Regions from separate parts of the Cupriavidus sp. H19C3 genome, predicted to be linked through region 2. Evidence: predicted binding sites of a transcription regulator. Region 2 holds the regulator's gene; each other region holds the start of a gene.

Region 1 (5,761 bases), on a different replicon from region 2:
GAGCGCCGGGCCATCCCACCGCTTGAACCCATATTCGGCAAGCCGTTTTCAGGCAATACTGATGGTATTCGCCTGGGCAGCATGCCAGGCAACAGGATTGCCTACCGGCTTGTCTCCACCTTCAACGCCTGCCCCGGCGTGCATTCAGTCGCAAGAAGTGATGAAAACGGCACTATATCAATGGCCAGTCGTGCTGGCGTGCCTCGCCAGCCCTGCCATGGCCCAGGTCGCCGCGCCAGCGAACGCCAACCCGCCGGTGGAATCGGCGGCACCGATGCCGGCCGGCGCGGTGCTGTGCGATGCGCCGTGGTTCCGTTCCGGCTCGCGCGTGCAGATGGAGGGGGACGGGGATATGCCGATGTCCATCACCATGACGCTGCGTGACGTCATGCGTTGGAGCACCGGCTGCAGCGCCCAGCTGGAAGTGCGCTCGAAGTCGGCCCTGTCCGCGCTGATGGGGCCGCCGGTGATCATGGAGCAGATGCACGAGATCAATATTGACCGGCGCGGCGCCCACAGCAAGACCAGCATCGACAGCCGCAACGCCGTCATCAATGCCCGCGCCCGGTACGCGCGCATGTTTGGCGAGGCGGCGTTCCGCGGCAGCGGCGTGTTCAACTACGCCGGGCTCGATATCAAGGAGGGGGCGGAACTGGAAGGCGAGACCTTTCGCTCCAGCGTCGCGCTGAAGATCTATCCGCTGTCGTCCGACGAGGTGGTCGGCACCATGCAGGCGCTCTATGCGTCGATCATCGTGAGCTCGCGCCATGTGGGCCGCAAGCAGATGATCGATACCGTGATGGGGCGCAAGGAATGCCTGCCGATTACCTATGAGAAACGGACCTCGCTGGGCCCGTTGCAGGTGGGTGACGATGTGCTGCAGGTCGAGCCGAGCGTGCTGCGCGTGACCGACTGGTACTGCCCCGCCGAGGCCTTCGTGCTCCGCACCGAGATCCGGCAGAACAACCGCGTGCAACGGATCGACGTGACGTCGCTGGAGATCGATCCGGCCGCGGCGGGAGAGTAGGCCCGGCTTATTCCGTCACCACGTCCGACGGGTGCTTCCACGCCCGCAGGACTTCCGCGGACGGCGCCAGCGCGAGGTTGGTGCCGCGCGCGCCGATCGGTTGCTGGAACCAGCGCTTCTGCAGCGCGGCGGCGTCCGGCCCGGCAAAGGTCGCGGCTAGCGTCTGGTCCACCACCTGCTTCCACTCCGGATCGGCCTTCGACAGCATCAGCGCGTTCTGCTCCACCGACAGCGCGGGGCCGACGATCACAAACTGCGACGGGTCCCTGGACTTGGCGCGCAGCCCGGCCAGCAGCACGTCGTCCATCACGAACGCCTGCGCCCGGCCGGACTCCAGCATCAGGAACGATTCGCCATGATCCTTGGCGTAGATGTCCCGGTAGCCGTACTGGCCCTTGAGCCGGCGTACATGGCGGTCGCCGGTCGAGCCGGCGCTGGTGACCACGGTCTTGCCGCGCAGGTCTTCCAACGAATGGATACCCGAGTCCGCACGCACCAGCATGCGGACCGTGGAAACGTAATGCGACACGCTGAACGCCACCTGCTTCTGGCGCTCGAGCGTATTGGTGTTGGGCGCGCAGTCGAGGTCCACCAGGCCGTTGACCACGGCGGGCACGCGGTTCTGCGGCGTGAGCGGCAGCCAGCGCACCTTGATGGTCTTCAGGCCGAGCTTGTGCCGTGCCGCCTCCGCCGCGCGCAGGCACAGGTCCACGGCGTAGCCGGCAGGCTGACCCTTGTCGTCGGCAAACGAGAACGGCAGGGCGGATTCGCGGTAACCGAGCGTGATCACGCCGGTACTGCGGATCTTGTCGAGCACGGGGCTGTCCGCGTGAGCGGCAAGCGGGACCAGCGCGGAGATGGCAACCGCAGCGGTGGCCAGTACGCGTTTCAGGAGGTGGGAGAGGGCGGGCGAAGACATGAATGCGGGAACCTTGCGAAAAAAGCAAGGGTAAACCCCGGTGCCGCCCAGCCGAACGACATTCTGGTGATATGCAAATGCAAGCACGCCAACGCAAGCACGCCAACGCAAGCATGCCAATGCACGCGTGCGCCGCGATCTGAACGCGATCCACGCCAACGCTGCCCTGCCGGTCTCTGTCGGGGCCTCGCTACAGGTAGACCAGCGAGAACGTCGCCGAGCCATCGAGGTGGACCGGCGCATCCAAGGGCGGCAGATCCGCTGCCGGCAGCACGAACGCCTCGACCTTGAGCGGCTGTGTGACGCTGCGGTAGGCTGCCGGCGCCTGTCCGCTGCTTGTGGCCCAGCTTTGCAGTACGCCGCCATCGGGACGCAATGCCCGTAGCGGCGGCGCGTCCCATGTCTTGCCCTTGTCCGATGAACTGACGATATGCACCGTGCCCTGGTCGCTGGTGACCGGGTTGAGCATGGTAACGAGATAAGCCCCCAACTTCTTGCCGCCGACGAGCCCCAGACCAAAGCCGTACACGCCCGATGACGGCAGGCTCGCCGTGCCGACCCGGTTGTCGGTGATGGTGAAGCCGACACGGGTGGCCACGTCGCAGCTGATCAGCAGGTTGACATTATGAATACCCAGGCTGGTGATCTTCGTCTGCTTGGCGAGATGCGGGCCGGAGATGACGCCGTAGTCGACCTGACCGTTGCCGGACAGCAGGATATTGCATGCCGATGGCCGGATCATCCCCGTGACCGCGAGGTCGGCCGTATCGGCGGCTACGGCATGGCCAGACACCGCAATCAGGGTGGCGCCGATCAGGGTGGCGCCAGCCTTGCGTGCGGCTGCGCGCCCGCGGCGCCAGCCGCGCAGGCGGACGGGAAGCGCCGGATGCAGCGGATGCAGCGGATGCAGGGCATGCGCGGCGTGCGCGGCGTCCAGGGAAGGGGTGTAGCGAGCAGTTGTCATGTCGACCCAACGCAATAGGAAGAAGAGCCGCCAATTGTGATAATTCGCACCGCCAAGCAACATCGCCGGCTGCCGAATTTTGCAGTCCGCGGTGCGATCCGCGCCAGGGGCCCGCGCTGGTTACGCGCTCGCGGGCCTGCGCGGCGCGGCCGGACCGGCCCATGTAGAATGCCGGCTTCGCGTTATCCTGAAGTCACTATAACTATGAGCTCCCGTCCGTCGCGGATGGCGTGCATCGACGCCCTCAAGGCCGTCAGTTCGCAACTGATCGTGCTGCACCACCTGGCCTTCTACGGCCCCATGTCCGCCGCGGCGCACGTGCTGGCGCCAGGACTGATCGACTGGCTGGCCGACTATGCCCGTATCGCCGTCCAGGTCTTTCTCGTGATCAGCGGGTTCCTGGCCGCGCGCAGCCTGGCGCCGCACGGCCACCTCGAAGTCGCGAATCCGGTGGTCGTCCTGTGGCGGCGCTACCGGAAGCTGGTGGTGCCCTATGCCGCCGCCATTCTGCTCAGCATCGCGGGCGCCGCCATCGCGCGTGCCTGGCTGGTCGACGACGCGATTCCGGCCGCGCCGCACCTGCGGCAGTTCCTCGCGCATCTGCTGCTGCTGCACAACATCCTGGATGTCGATGCGCTGTCGGCCGGGGTCTGGTATGTCGCCATCGACCTGCAGCTGTTTGCGCTGCTGATCCTGTCGCTCTGGCTGGCGCGCACGGTGTCCGGCCGTGGCCGGGCGTGGGGCATGCCGGTGGTGGCCGCACTCGCGGTAGTGTCGCTGTTCTGGTTCAACCGCAATGCCATGTGGGATGTGTGGGCGTTGTATTTCTTTGGCGCGTATGGCATGGGCACGCTGGCGTACTGGGCCTCGCACCCGGAGCGCTCGTCGCTGCCGCTGATCGCGCTGGGCGCGGTCGGCACCGCGGCGCTGGTGATCGACTTCCGCCTGCGCATCGCGGTGGCCCTCGCCACCGCGCTGCTGCTGGCCATCGCGCGGCGCGGAGACTGGCTCGAACGCTGGCCGCGCGGCCGCGTGGTGGCCTGCTTCGGCCGTATCTCGTATTCCGTATTCCTGGTGCATTTCCCGGTGCTGCTGGTGGTCAACGCCGTGGTCCACCACCTGGCGCCGGGCCAGCCGCTGTGCAACGCGCTCGGCATGCTGTTCGCCTGGGTCGCGTCCAATCTGGCCGGCGCGCTCTTCCATCGCTACGTGGAGCGGCGCGATCCGCTGCACACGCTAGGCCAGGCCCTCTGGCTTCGGCGCGACCGTAAGCAAGGTGCGCTGGGCAATACCTGAGCCCTGTTCCTGCCCGGGTCGGCGCTGACCGGCGCCCACCGGCGCTCACCGGCGCTCACCGGCGCTGTCACCGGTGGCAAGTCGTCGACGCCCCGGCGCGGCCCCGACCGCGACCGGGCGCGCTCCCGCCCCATCCTCCGCCCACCCTGCGCCCACCCTGCGCCCTTTTCTCCTCATCGCGGTGCATCGCGCACCCGTGCAGTGCGTGAATATTCCGTTGCCCTGCGCGCACACCCGTTACAACCCCGATTGGTCGGTGGCATGAACGTTGCCTAGTATGGAATCGTAAACCTGACCATTTGGTCAGGATTCCAGTGAGGCTGCCATGTCCGACCACATCGTCCTGACCTCGCACGCGCGCCGCGACAAGCCGGCGGAACCCATCCACTGGGGAGCGCCGACGGCCGTGGAGCGGGGCCCCGTCATCGCCAGCCTGACCGATCCCGCGCGGCGCAACGTGATTGGCACGCACGCGGGGTCGTACGCGATCTACCGCGCGCTGGCGGTTGCCTCGGGCAACCTGCAGCGCGCCCATCGTCCGGACCTGACCGATACCGCCCCGGCCGAAGCCATCGGCCCGCATCCGCAATGGGGCGATCCGGAGAAGATCGTCTCGCTCGATCCGTGGGGCCATCTGGTCTCGACCGCGTTCGAGGATCGCATTGCCGCGGGCGTCGATATCCGGCCGACCATCGCCGTCACGCGCGCGCACATCAATATGCCCGAGCTGACCGCCGCCATCGCGGCGGGGCGGCTCCAGCCCGATGGGGACATCCTGTTTCCAAACGGCGATGTGCGCGTGACCAAGGCCGCGGTCGATCCGGTCTGGTACCTGCCAGGCCTGGCCAACCGCTTCCATATCAAGGAAAGCGTGCTGCGCCGCAGCCTGTTCGAGCAGACCGGCGGCATGTTCCCCGAACTCGTGACGCGCCCCGACCTCAAGGTGTTCCTGCCCCCCATCGGCGGCATGACGCTCTATTTTTTCGGCGATATCGCCCGGCTTGGCCAGGACGACACGCGCGTGGCCTGCCGCGTGCACGACGAGTGCAACGGTTCGGACGTCTTCGGTTCGGATATCTGTACGTGCAGACCCTACCTCGCGCATGGCATAGAGGTATGTATCGAGATGGCGCAGCAAGGCGGCGTCGGCCTCGTGGTCTATAACCGGAAGGAAGGGCGCGCGCTGGGCGAGGTGACCAAGTTCCTGGTCTATAACGCCCGCAAGCGCCAGGCGGGTGGCGATCGCGCGGAGACCTATTTCGAGCGGACCGAATGTGTGGCGGGCGTGCAGGACATGCGCTTCCAGGAGCTGATGCCGGACGTATTCCACTGGCTCGGCATCCGGCGCATCGATCGCTGGGCGTCCATGAGCAACATGAAGCATGGCGCGCTGACCGCGCAGGGTATCGAGGTGGTCGAGCAGGTGGCGATCCCCGAGGCGCTGATCCCGGCCGATGCGCGCGTGGAAATCGATGCGAAGGTGGCGGCGGGGTACTTCACGCACTACACGCCGCCAGATGCCAACGAACTCGCCCTGGCGAAGGGCAGGGGGTTG
Region 2 (5,761 bases):
CGGGCTCGTCATGCGCCTGCTGCCGCTGTTGCTCATGGCCATCGTGGCCGGCAGCACATTCTGGCTGGTGCAGATCAACTCGCCGCGCGAGGAAAAAGCCGGCGCCAGCGCCAAGCGCCACGAGCCGGACTACTTCATCGACAATTTCTCGGCCACCGAACTGGCGCAGGACGGCAGCACCAAGCTGCGCTTTACCGGGATCAAGATGATCCATTTCGAGGACGACCAGACCTACGAGGTCACGCGTCCGGCCATGCGCGCCTACGAGCCGGACCGCCCGCCGGTGACGGCCAACGCGGACCGCGGCGTGATGAACGCGGAAGGCTCGATCATCGACCTGTACGGCAACGCGTTCATCGTGCGCCAGGCCGGCGCGGACCTGAGCAAGGATCCGCGCATGACGGCCGCGTCGCAATATTTCCAGCTTCTCGTCAATGACGATATCGTGAAGACCAACCAGCCGGTACAGCTGACGCGCGGGCCTTCGGTCATGAATGCCAACGGCCTGATCTTCAACAACGTCACGCGCGAAGTACAATTGCTGGGTAACGTACGCGGCACCATCATTACCGTGCCGCCGCCCGGCCAGGCGCAGAAGCCATAAGAAACGCGGTACCGACACCGTCCGTCACGATCGCCGCATCGTCACGGTCACCGTCTCACCGTCGGTAGCTGCGCCAACGTGTCAGGCCGTCTCCCTTGTCCACTTTCTAGCCGCTATGACTTCATCCCCGACGACTTTGTCCCGTCGCCACCCCGCCGCGTATGCGCTGCTGGCCTCCGTCGCCGTGCTTGGCCTGCTGCTGGCGCGACCCGCCCTGGCCGAGCGCGCGGACCGGGACAAGCCGCTGGTACTGGAGGCGGACAACGCCAGCTACGATGACGTCAAGCAGATCTACACGCTCACCGGCAACGTGGTGCTGACCAAGGGAACCATGGTGCTGAAGTCGGACGCGGCCGAGCTGCGCACCGATCCCGAGGGCTACCAGTACGCGATCGCCACCGCCAAGGCCGGCAAGCAGGCCTATATCCGCCAGAAGCGCGACGGCGTGGACGAATATATCGACGGCTGGGGCGACCGCATCGAATACGACGGCAAGCAGGAGCTGTCGCGCCTGATCGGCCATGCGCGCGCGGCGCGCGTGGCCGGCGCCAAGATCATCGACGAAATCCGTGGCGCGCTGATTACCTACGACAGCCGCAACGAGTTCTACACGGCCGCCGGCGGTGGCGAGAACACCTCGGCCGGCAGCCCGTCGGGCCGTGTGCGCGCCGTGCTGTCGCCGCGCGCGGACCAGGCCAGCGCACCGGCCGCCCCTCTCGACCTGAAGCCGGCGCCCGCGCCGGGCAAGCCCTGAACACCGGCGTCCGCGCCGCTCCCTCGCAGTCATGAACGATACCGCCACGCTCGCCACGCCGACTTCCTCCGCCACCGCCACCAACGGCAGCACGCTGGTCGTGCGCCACCTGAAGAAGCGCTACGGGTCGCGCACCGTGGTCAAGGACGTGTCGCTCGACGTCAAGAGCGGCGAGGTGGTGGGCCTGCTGGGCCCCAACGGCGCCGGCAAGACCACGTCGTTCTACATGATCGTCGGCCTGGTGGCGCTCGACGAAGGCGATATCGTGCTCGACGGGGACCATATCAGCGGCCTGCCGATCCACGAGCGCGCGCGCATGGGCCTGTCCTACCTGCCGCAGGAAGCCTCGGTGTTCCGCAAGCTGAACGTCGAGGAAAATATCCGCGCGGTGCTGGAGCTGCAGACCGAGAACGGCAAGCCGCTCAAGAAGGACGAGATGAACAAGCGCCTGGAGACGCTGCTGGACGACCTGCAGATCGCCCACCTGCGCAACAATCCGGCCCTGTCGCTGTCCGGCGGCGAGCGGCGCCGGGTGGAAATCGCCCGGGCGCTGGCGTCGTCGCCGCGCTTCATCCTGCTCGACGAGCCATTTGCCGGCGTGGACCCGATCGCGGTCGGTGAAATCCAGCGCATCGTCAGCTTCCTCAAGGCCCGCAACATCGGCGTGCTGATTACCGACCATAACGTGCGCGAGACGCTCGGCATCTGCGATCACGCCTACATCATCAGCGAGGGCACCGTGCTGGCGGCCGGGCAGCCCGAGGACATCATCGCCAACGAGTCCGTGCGGCGCGTCTACCTGGGCGAGAATTTCCGCATGTGACGTCGCTGCCGCGGCAATGCGGGCGACCCGGCTGCCGCGGCCGAACACGATCACCAAACTGAAGCGATAGGCGATAGCAATTTCCGTTCCATCGACGGAGAGATGCGCATAGAATAGGTCGCATGAAACCGTCGCTTCAGCTTCGTCTCTCTCAGCACCTTGCCTTGACTCCCCAACTGCAGCAGTCGATCCGGCTGCTGCAGCTTTCCACGCTGGAACTGCAACAGGAAGTCGAACAGGCCCTGACCGAAAATCCGCTGCTCGAACGCGAAAACGACTGGATCGAGAGCCCGCTGCGCGTGGCCGCCGATGGCTCCGTCAATGTGCAGAGCGCGCCGGCCCCGACGCCCGCCGAGCCGCAAGGCAGCGGCGAGGATCGCGCCGAAGGCGCCGCGTCCGGCGACGACGAGGGTTTTGGCGATAGCGGCGGCGAGGATTACGGCAACGACTGGAGTCTCGACGACTTTGCGCGCCGTCCGCAGGGCGACGAAGACGAAAAGACGCCGATGCAGCTGCGCGACGCCGAGCCGACGCTGCGTGAGTACCTGATGGAGCAGCTGACGCCGCTCAAGATCTCGGTGCGCGACAAGGGCCTGGCGGTCTTTCTGATCGAATCGCTCGACGACGACGGCTACCTGAGCGCCTCGCTCGAGGAAATCTGCACGGAACTGCCGGAAGAGCTCGAATTCGAAATCGAGGAAGTCCAGGCGATGCTCACGCTGCTGCAGAGCTTCGACCCGCCCGGCGTGGGCGCGCGCAATGCCGCCGAATGCCTCACGCTGCAATTGCGCCGGCTCCAGCATCCGCAACGCGAGCTGGCGCTGACCATCGTCAACCACCATCTGGAGCTGCTGGCCGTACGCGACTACACGCGCCTGAAGAAGGCGCTGCAGGTCGACGAGGCAGCCCTGAAGGCGGCGCACGAACTGATCCGCTCGCTGGCACCCTACCCCGGCCACGCCTACAGCCGGCCCGAAGCCGACTTCGTGGTGCCGGACGTCTTCGTGCGTAAGAGCGGTACCGGCTGGATCGCGCAGCTCAATCCCGATGTGATGCCCCGGTTACGCATCAACGATATGTACGCGCAGATCCTGCGCGGCGCCAAGGGCGAATCGGGCACCGCCGGCCTGCAGCAAAAGCTGCAGGAAGCGCGGTGGCTCATCAAGAACATCCAGCAGCGCTTCGACACGATCCTGCGCGTGGCGCAGGCCATCGTGGAGCGGCAGAAGAACTTCTTCACCCACGGGGAAATCGCGATGCGCCCCTTGGTTTTGAGGGAGATAGCCGATACACTCGGTTTACATGAGTCCACCATTTCCCGTGTGACCACCAACAAATATATGGCCACGCCAATGGGGACCTTCGAACTGAAGTACTTCTTTGGAAGCCATGTGTCCACCGAAACCGGTGGCGCCGCCTCATCCACGGCAATCCGCGCGCTGATCAAGCAACTGATAGGAGCCGAAGACCCCAAGAATCCCCTTTCCGACAGCCGCATCGCCGAACTGTTGGGCGAGCAGGGCTTCGTTGTCGCGCGTCGTACCGTCGCCAAATACCGGGAAGCCCTCAAGATCCCAGCAGTGAATCTCCGCAAGTCTTTGTAGCCGAGCTGCGTCACCTGCCTTGGTGCAGCTCTTTCAGAAGGAGAAGCGCTATGAACTTCAAGATCAGTGGACACCACCTGGACATCACGCCGCCTCTGCGTGAGTACGTGGAAACGAAACTGGAGCGTATCGTCAGGCATTTCGATCAGGTCATTGGCGTAAGCGTGCTGCTATCGGTGGACAACCATAAGGAAAAGGAACGCCGGCAGTATGCGGAAATCAATCTGCATCTGAAGGGCAAGGACATCTTTGTCGAAGCGCATCATGAAGACCTCTACGCGGCGATCGACTGTCTGGTCGACAAGCTCGACCGCCAGGTGATCCGTTACAAGGACCGCGTGCAAGGTCACGACCGCGAAGCCCTCAAGTACCAGATGGCGGCATCGCAGATGCAGCAGCAATAAAGCCATTGAAGGCGACCGGCAACCGGTCGCCCGGGGTTGAAAAGAAGTGGATAAAGCCGCGCCGGAAGCGCGGCTTTTTTGATGGCCGCGCGCTGCGGAAGCGGGCAAGCCGGGCCGGGCGTGGCAGGGCGACCACGGACTTTCGCAACACGGTCGTCACGGTGTATGCTGCGCCATACATCACGCGTAGGAGACATGCGCACCGCTGACGGCTCATGATGGGGCCATCAGGATCGGGGCGCGCCGCGCCGCGTCTCATTGCGGTGCACAAGCGCCAGGCGGCGCTGCTCTATAATGGCCGGACGCTCCAATGCGGGTGTCCCCTGGATTTCGTAGAACCAGTACAACCGATCTGTCACACGCCTGCGGGCAGCGGCCCAGCGTTCCGGCCCCGCCCCACCGTCCTGGCATTCTTTGCATCTATCCGCGCATCGCCCATGAATCGTTTGGCCAAATTGCTGCCACCCGGCAACATATCCCTCGACGTCAGCGTCACCAGCAAGAAGCGCGTGTTCGAGCAAGCCGGGCTGCTGTTCGAGAACAATCATGGGGTGGCGCGGGCAACCGTCACCGACAACCTGTTTGCGCGCGAGTCGCTCGGTTCCACCGGTCTCGGCGCCGGCGTGGCCATTCCGCATGGCCGCATCAAGGGTCTCAAGCAGCCGCTGGCGGGCTTTATGCGACTGGCCGAGCCGATCCCGTTTGAATCGCCCGACGGCAAGCCCGTCTCGCTGCTGATTTTTCTGCTGGTGCCCGAGCAGGCGACGCAGCAGCATCTGGAAATCCTGTCGGAAATCGCGCAACTGCTGTCGGACCGCGAAATGCGCGAGGGCCTCGCCACGTTGCCGACACCCGAGGCCGTGCATCATCTGCTGACGGAGTGGCACCCGTAACCCAAGCACCCGCAAGCCGCCGGCAAGGCCCCGGCCACCGGCAAGTCTGACCAGTCCCCCACATCGCAAGCGCATGGAACTCACCGGCGTCACCTCGCAGTCGATCTTCGACGATAACGCAGCCGACATCAAACTCTCGTGGGTCGCCGGCCTGGAAGGCGCCGACCGCGCGTTCGACGTCGAATTCGCGCGCGAAGCCACTTCCGCGGCGGACCTCGTGGGCCATTTGAACCTGATCCACCCGAACCGGATCCAGGTGCTCGGCAAGCCCGAGATCATGTATTACCAGCGCCTCGACGACGAGCCGCGCAAACGCCAGATGGGCGAACTGATCCTGTTGGAGCCGCCGTTCCTGGTGGTGGCCGATGGCATGGAGCCTCCGCCCGACCTCGAGTTGCGCTGCACGCGCTCGTCCACGCCGTTGTTCACCACGCCGGTGTCGTCGGCGGCGGTCATCGACCACCTGCGCCTGTATCTGTCGCGCATCTCGGCGCCGCGCGTGACCATGCACGGTGTGTTTCTCGACATCCTCGGCATGGGCGTGCTGATCATGGGCGAGTCCGGCCTGGGCAAGAGCGAGCTCGGCCTCGAACTGATTTCACGCGGCCATGGCCTGGTGGCCGACGATGCGGTGGACTTCGTACGGCTGGGTCCTGACTTTATCGAGGGCCGCTGCCCG
Region 3 (5,761 bases), on a different replicon from region 2:
CCGGCACCGCCGAGCCCAGCGACAGGCGCGGCCGGATGTCGTAGAACACCACGCGCATGCCCATGGCCTCGGCCAGGATGCCGACCTGCGCGCCGATATTGCCGTAGCCGATCACCGCCAGCGTCTTGCCGCGGATCTCGAACGAGCCCTTGGCCGACTTCTGCCACTGTCCCTGGTGCGCGGCGCGGCTCTTCTCGGGGATGCGCCGCATCAGCATGATGGTCTGCCCGATCACCAGTTCCGCCACCGAGCGGGTATTGGAGAACGGCGCGTTGAAGACCGGAATGCCGGCATGGGCGGCCGCGGGCAGGTCGACCTGCGAGGTGCCGATACAGAAACAGCCGACCGACAGCAGGTGCCGCGCCTGGGCAAAGGTATCGGCCGTCAGGGTGGTGGCCGAGCGGATGCCGAGCAGTTCATGCGGTTGCACGGCCTGGACGAGCATGTCGCCCGCGAGGGCCTTGGGTTGCGTGGCAACCTGCAGCCTGGCGTGGGCCAGGGCCTGCTGGGCGCTGGCGTGGATGTTTTCGAGAAGCAGGGCGCTGGTCATGAGGGTCCGGGAAATCAGTCAGGAAAGAAGGGGCGCCTGACAGAACATACCATCGACCAGAGTCCGTGTCGGGACCAGGGGATTACGCCGGCCATGCAGGTGCCGGGCGGCCGGCGCGCATTGCCGGCGCCCGCCACACCGTGCCGCTACAGCATGGCGCTATGCAGATGATGCGGATCGTCGAGCGTGTCGATCACGATCTGCAGCGATTCCTCGACTTCCTCGGCATCGCCGGGCCCGCCCAGGCAGATGCGGACCGCGTCGGGCGGATTGCCGTCGGTCGAGAAGGCCGCGCTCGACACCACGCCGATGCCGCGCGAGCGCAGATGCAGCGCCAGCTCCGATGGGCGCCAGCCCGCGGCGGGCGGAATCGGCAGCCACAGGTGGAAGCCCTCGGGGTCGGCATCGTAGGCGTGCCCGGCCAGCACTTCGCGCGCGCGCGCCTGGCGGGTCATGCTGTCGGCGCGGATCGCCGCGATCATGTCGTCCGCGGTGCCATCCTGGATCCACGCCGTGGCCAGCAGCGTGTTGAACGGACTCGCCATGACCGTGGTCGCCCGCAGCGTGCCGGCCAGCCGTTGTGCCTGGCGCGGCGTGGGCGCGGACAGGAAGGCGATGCGCAGGCCGGCGCCGAAGGTCTTGGACATGCCGGTCAGGTAATACGTAAGCTCGGGCGCCAGCCGTGCCATCGGTTCGGGCGTCTCGCGCGGCAGCATGCCGTACGCATCGTCCTCGATGATCGGTACGTTATAGCGCAGCGCGATATCGGCAAGTATCTCGCGCCGCCCCTGCGGCATGGTGCGCGTGCTCGGATTCTGCAGCGTCGGATTGACATAGAGCGCGCTCGGCAACTGCGTGCGGCACAGCGCCTCGAAGGCCGGACCCAACGGACCTTCGTCGTCGGCCGGTAACGCCTGCAGGCGCACGCCGAGCTGCGCGGCGATGGCCTTGATGCCCGGATAGGCCAGGGTATCGAGGCAGATCGCCTGGCCCGGGCGCACCAGCTGCGACACCAGCGCCACCAGCGCGCTATGGATGCCCGGGCAGATCAGCACGGTGTCGGCACGGCAGTCGGGCAGGCGGCGCCGCAGCCAGGCCGTGGCCACGGCGCGGTCGGCCGGCGTGCCGCCGAAGTCCTGGTAGCGCAGCAGCGTATACGGATCGGCGTTGCCGAGCAGGCGCGCCGCGGATTCGCGCAGGCGCACCGTCATCGCGGCGGGCTCGGGTGGCATGTTCATGCTCATCTCCGCGCCGGTGCCGGCCTGCAGCGGCAACGATGGCGGGCGTCCGCGCACGAAGGTACCGGCCCCGGCCTTGGCATCGATCAGCCCACGCTTGCGCGCTTCGGCATAGGCCCGCGCGACCGTGGTGTAGTTCAGCCGCAGCGCCTCGGCCAGGTCGCGTAGCGCGGGCAGGCGGTCGCGTGCGCGCAGACGGCCGCTGGCGAGGTCCTCCTCGATCATGTCGGGGATGGTCAGGTAGGCAGGCCGGTCGCTTTCGGCAAGGCGCTTGAGCCAGTGGCTGGCAAGACTCGACACGATGGACTCCTCATTCGGATGCCAGCTCCGCAGCAGGTTTCGTGCCCGCAGGATCGCCATCCGGGCGCGCCTTGATCGTATCTTGATCGGCTCGATGATGGTGCGTGAAGGACCGTTGCGGCGCGCACGCATGCCCCGCTGTCGCGCACGGCTTCCACCGTGGTGCAGGGCCGCCCGGCACCGCTTGTATGGATCGTGTCGGCACGATTCCGCGACGTGAAAAATCACCGATGCAATCAATGACGGCTGCCGCCATCGATCGGGTCTTGATCGCATGCGCGCGGGCCGGCGATGGCACGGGCGTTGCGAAATGGCATGGCATCGGCGTCCTGGCGCAACCAGGGCCGATCATCGATCCGATCCACTTTCCAGAGGAGAGCACCATGCCCGCAGTCAGCGCCCCGCTTCATCGCAAAGGCGATTTCTTTGTCGACTACGAAGAGAAGGTCTTCGAGGACGTGAAGGCCGAACCGGGCCAGAAGGCACTCGTGACGTTCCACACCGTCGCGTTCGAAGGTTCGATCGGCTTCGTCAACATGCTCCAGGCCACGCGCCTGCAGCGCAAGGGCTTCGAGACCTCGATCCTGCTGTACGGCCCGGGCGTGACGCTCGGCGTGCAGCGCGGCTTTCCGACGCTCGGCGACGAGGCCTTTCCCGGCCATATGAACTTCAACAACCAGCTCATGAAGTTCATGGCCGAAGGCGGCAAGGTTTACGCGTGCCGCTTTGCGCTGCAGGCGCTCTATGGCCATGGCGAACCGTCGCTGATCGAAGGCATCCGTCCGATCAATCCGCTCGACGTGCTCGACCTCAAGCTGCTGCACCACAAGGCCGGCGCGGTGATCGTCGATACCTGGACGGTCTGAGCGCGCGGCGTCACGAGGACCATCATGTCACGTCAACGCATTGTGCGCGCGGCCGCGGTACAGATCGCGCCGGACCTCGAACGCGGCGAGAACACCGTCGGCAAGGTCTGCGAGGCGATCGACCGCGCGGCGCTGGAGGGGGTGGAGCTGATCGTCTTTCCGGAGACGTTCGTGCCGTACTACCCCTACTTTTCGTTCGTGCGCCCGCCGGTGCAGTCCGGCGCAGAGCACATGCGGCTGTACGAGCAGGCCGTGGTGGTACCCGGGCCGGTGACCGATGCCATGGCCGAGCGCGCGCGCCGCCATGGCATGGTGATCGTGCTCGGCGTCAACGAGCGCGATCACGGCAGCCTCTACAACACGCAGCTCATGTTCGACGCGGACGGCCGCCTGGTGCTGAAGCGCCGCAAACTCACCCCGACTTTCCACGAACGCATGATCTGGGGACAGGGCGATGCCGCCGGCCTCAAGGTGGCGCGTACCGCGGTCGGTCGCGTGGGCGCGCTGGCCTGCTGGGAGCACTACAACCCGCTGGCGCGCTATGCGCTGATGACGCAGCACGAGGAGATCCACTGCAGCCAGTTTCCGGGCTCGCTGGTAGGTCCGATCTTTGCCGACCAGATCGAAGTCACGATCCGCCATCATGCGCTGGAGTCGGGTTGCTTCGTGGTCAATGCCACGGGCTGGCTGACCGATGCGCAGATCGCCTCGGTGACCACCGACCCGGGCTTGCAGAAAGCACTGCGCGGGGGCTGCAACACCGCCATCGTGTCGCCCGAGGGGCAGCACCTGGCCGCGCCGCTCACGGAAGGCGAGGGCATGGTGGTGGCGGACCTCGATCTCTCGCTGATCACCAAACGCAAACGCATGATGGACTCGGTCGGGCACTACGCGCGGCCCGAGCTGCTGAGCCTGGCCATCAACGACCGGCCTGCCGCCACCGCCATGCCGATGGCGGCGGCATTCGACAACTTCCACGGGAGTCACCACGATGAAGTCCAGCGAGACGATGCCTGCCTCGAGCCGGCAGTTGATGACTGAGCTGCAGTCGTCAGGATTGCGCCTGGTGGACCCGCAGGCCGGTGCCGCCAGCCGGCGTGGCGGCGCGGGGCCGTCCGATCACAAGGCGGTGACCATCGATGGCGTGACCATCATGGTGCCCGTGCATACCAGTACCGCGTGGAACTCGCCATTCGTGGCCAGCGCGCCCGATGCCGAGGGCCAGTCGGCGCTGCTGCGCGGCACCATCCCGATCGCCAGTATCAGCTTTCCGCGCGCGCCACGCTTTGCCCGGCTGCAGACGCTCGACGGCGTGCCGTACTCGCATATCGCCACGCTGCACGGCGCCGATGTGCTGGCCACCACGGTGCTGCAGACCTGCATCCGCTTCGAGAGCCGGCGCAAGACGTGCAAGTTCTGCGCGATCGGCCAGTCGCTCGCGGCCGGCCGCACCGTGGCACGCAAGACGCCGCAACAGCTGGCCGAGGTGGCGCGTGCGGCGGTACTGCTCGATGGCGTCAAACACATGGTGCTGACCACCGGCACCCCGCCCACGCCGGACCGCGGTGCCGCCATCCTGTGCGAGAGCGCATTTGCGATCAAGGCGGCAGTGGACCTGCCGATCCAGGCGCAATGCGAGCCCCCCGACGACGACGCGTGGTTTGCGCGCATGAAGGCCGCCGGCATCGATACGCTCGGCATGCACCTCGAAGTGGTGACCCCGCAGGTGCGCGCGCGCGTGATGCCGGGCAAGGCCAGCGTGCCCGTGAGCCGCTATATGGAGGCATTTCGCGCCGCCGTGGCGGTGTTCGGCCGCGGTCAGGTCAGCACCTATATCCTCGCCGGCCTGGGCGACAGTGCCGAGGCCATCCTGGACATCTCGCGCGAGCTGATCGCGCTCGGCGTCTATCCGTTCGTGGTGCCGTTCGTGCCGATCAGCGGCACGCCGCTGGAAGATCATCCGGCGCCCACACCCGCGTTCATGCAGTCGATCCTGCAGCCGCTCGGCGCCATGGTGCGCGCGGGTGGCATGCGTGCGGCCGATATCAAGGCCGGCTGCGGCAAGTGCGGCGCGTGTTCGTCGCTTTCGTCCTACGAGGAGATGGCAGCATGACCGATGATCTGTGCGTGGAGGTCCCGCTCTCCACCGTCTATCGCATCCGCTGGGCCACCGCGCCATGGGAGGTCAGTGCCGCCATGCAGTTGCGCCGCGCCGTGTTCTGCACGGAGCAGGGTCTCTTCGACGGCGACGACCGCGACGAGATCGACGATATCGCGCAACTGCTGGTGGCGGTTAGAAGCGAGGCGGGCGCCAACGACGAGGTGGTCGGTACCGTGCGCATTCATGAAAGCGAGCCGGGCGTCTGGTATGGCTCGCGCCTGGCGGTGGCCGCGGCCTGGCGCAATCACGGCAAGATCGGCGCCACGCTGATCCGGCTCGCCGTCAGCAGCGCCCACGCGCTCGGCTGCCGCCGCTTCCTGGCCCATGTGCAGAGCCAGAACGAGCCGCTGTTCCGGCGCCTGCACTGGCGCTCGCTCGGCGAAGAGACGCTGCTGGGCCGGCCCCATCACCGCATGGAAGCCGACCTGCACCACTATCCGCCGTGCACCACACCGCATGTCGGCTTTACCGCGCCGGGCGGGAGCCGCGCATGAGCGTCGCACGGATCGTGGCCGACTTGCGCGCCAGCCGTGGCTTTGCGCACAAGACCGACATCGCGGGCCTGCTGGCGTCGCTGAGCGGTGCGCTGCCGGGCGGGCTGGCCGATCTTGGCCAGGCCGTCGCGGTTGGCGACGACTGCGCGGCC

What was found. Region 2 encodes sigma-54, which starts transcription at its own class of promoters, with help from an activator protein. Its sites were predicted from a motif close to TGGCANGNAANCTGCTTT; they were not measured.
Region 1: the regulator sigma-54 is predicted to act here: its motif matches at 4,464-4,481, upstream of DFLDMN_RS26415 (GTP cyclohydrolase II).
Region 3: the regulator sigma-54 is predicted to act here: its motif matches at 2,400-2,417, upstream of DFLDMN_RS23155 (MSMEG_0572/Sll0783 family nitrogen starvation response protein).

What each region holds. Positions count from the first base shown of each region.
Region 1 is NZ_CP184986.1:1,530,125-1,535,885, reverse strand. Features, by position in the region: gene DFLDMN_RS26435 (hypothetical protein) at 161-1,027, shown strand; gene DFLDMN_RS26430 (amino acid ABC transporter substrate-binding protein) at 1,035-1,946, opposite strand; gene DFLDMN_RS26425 (DUF1120 domain-containing protein) at 2,137-2,973, opposite strand; gene DFLDMN_RS26420 (acyltransferase family protein) at 3,115-4,206, shown strand; gene DFLDMN_RS26415 (GTP cyclohydrolase II) at 4,532-5,761, shown strand, end outside.
Region 2 is NZ_CP184985.1:2,334,754-2,340,514, forward strand. Features, by position in the region: gene lptC (LPS export ABC transporter periplasmic protein LptC) at 1-604, shown strand, start outside; gene lptA (lipopolysaccharide transport periplasmic protein LptA) at 720-1,358, shown strand; gene lptB (LPS export ABC transporter ATP-binding protein) at 1,390-2,181, shown strand; gene DFLDMN_RS10815 (RNA polymerase factor sigma-54) at 2,304-3,785, shown strand; gene hpf (HPF/RaiA family ribosome-associated protein) at 3,836-4,189, shown strand; gene DFLDMN_RS10825 (PTS sugar transporter subunit IIA) at 4,627-5,082, shown strand; gene hprK (HPr kinase/phosphorylase) at 5,156-5,761, shown strand, end outside.
Region 3 is NZ_CP184986.1:815,371-821,131, forward strand. Features, by position in the region: gene serA (phosphoglycerate dehydrogenase) at 1-550, opposite strand, end outside; gene DFLDMN_RS23150 (PLP-dependent aminotransferase family protein) at 697-2,088, opposite strand; gene DFLDMN_RS23155 (MSMEG_0572/Sll0783 family nitrogen starvation response protein) at 2,472-2,954, shown strand; gene DFLDMN_RS23160 (Nit6803 family nitrilase) at 2,979-3,995, shown strand; gene DFLDMN_RS23165 (MSMEG_0568 family radical SAM protein) at 3,946-5,067, shown strand; gene DFLDMN_RS23170 (MSMEG_0567/Sll0786 family nitrogen starvation N-acetyltransferase) at 5,064-5,609, shown strand; gene DFLDMN_RS23175 (sll0787 family AIR synthase-like protein) at 5,606-5,761, shown strand, end outside.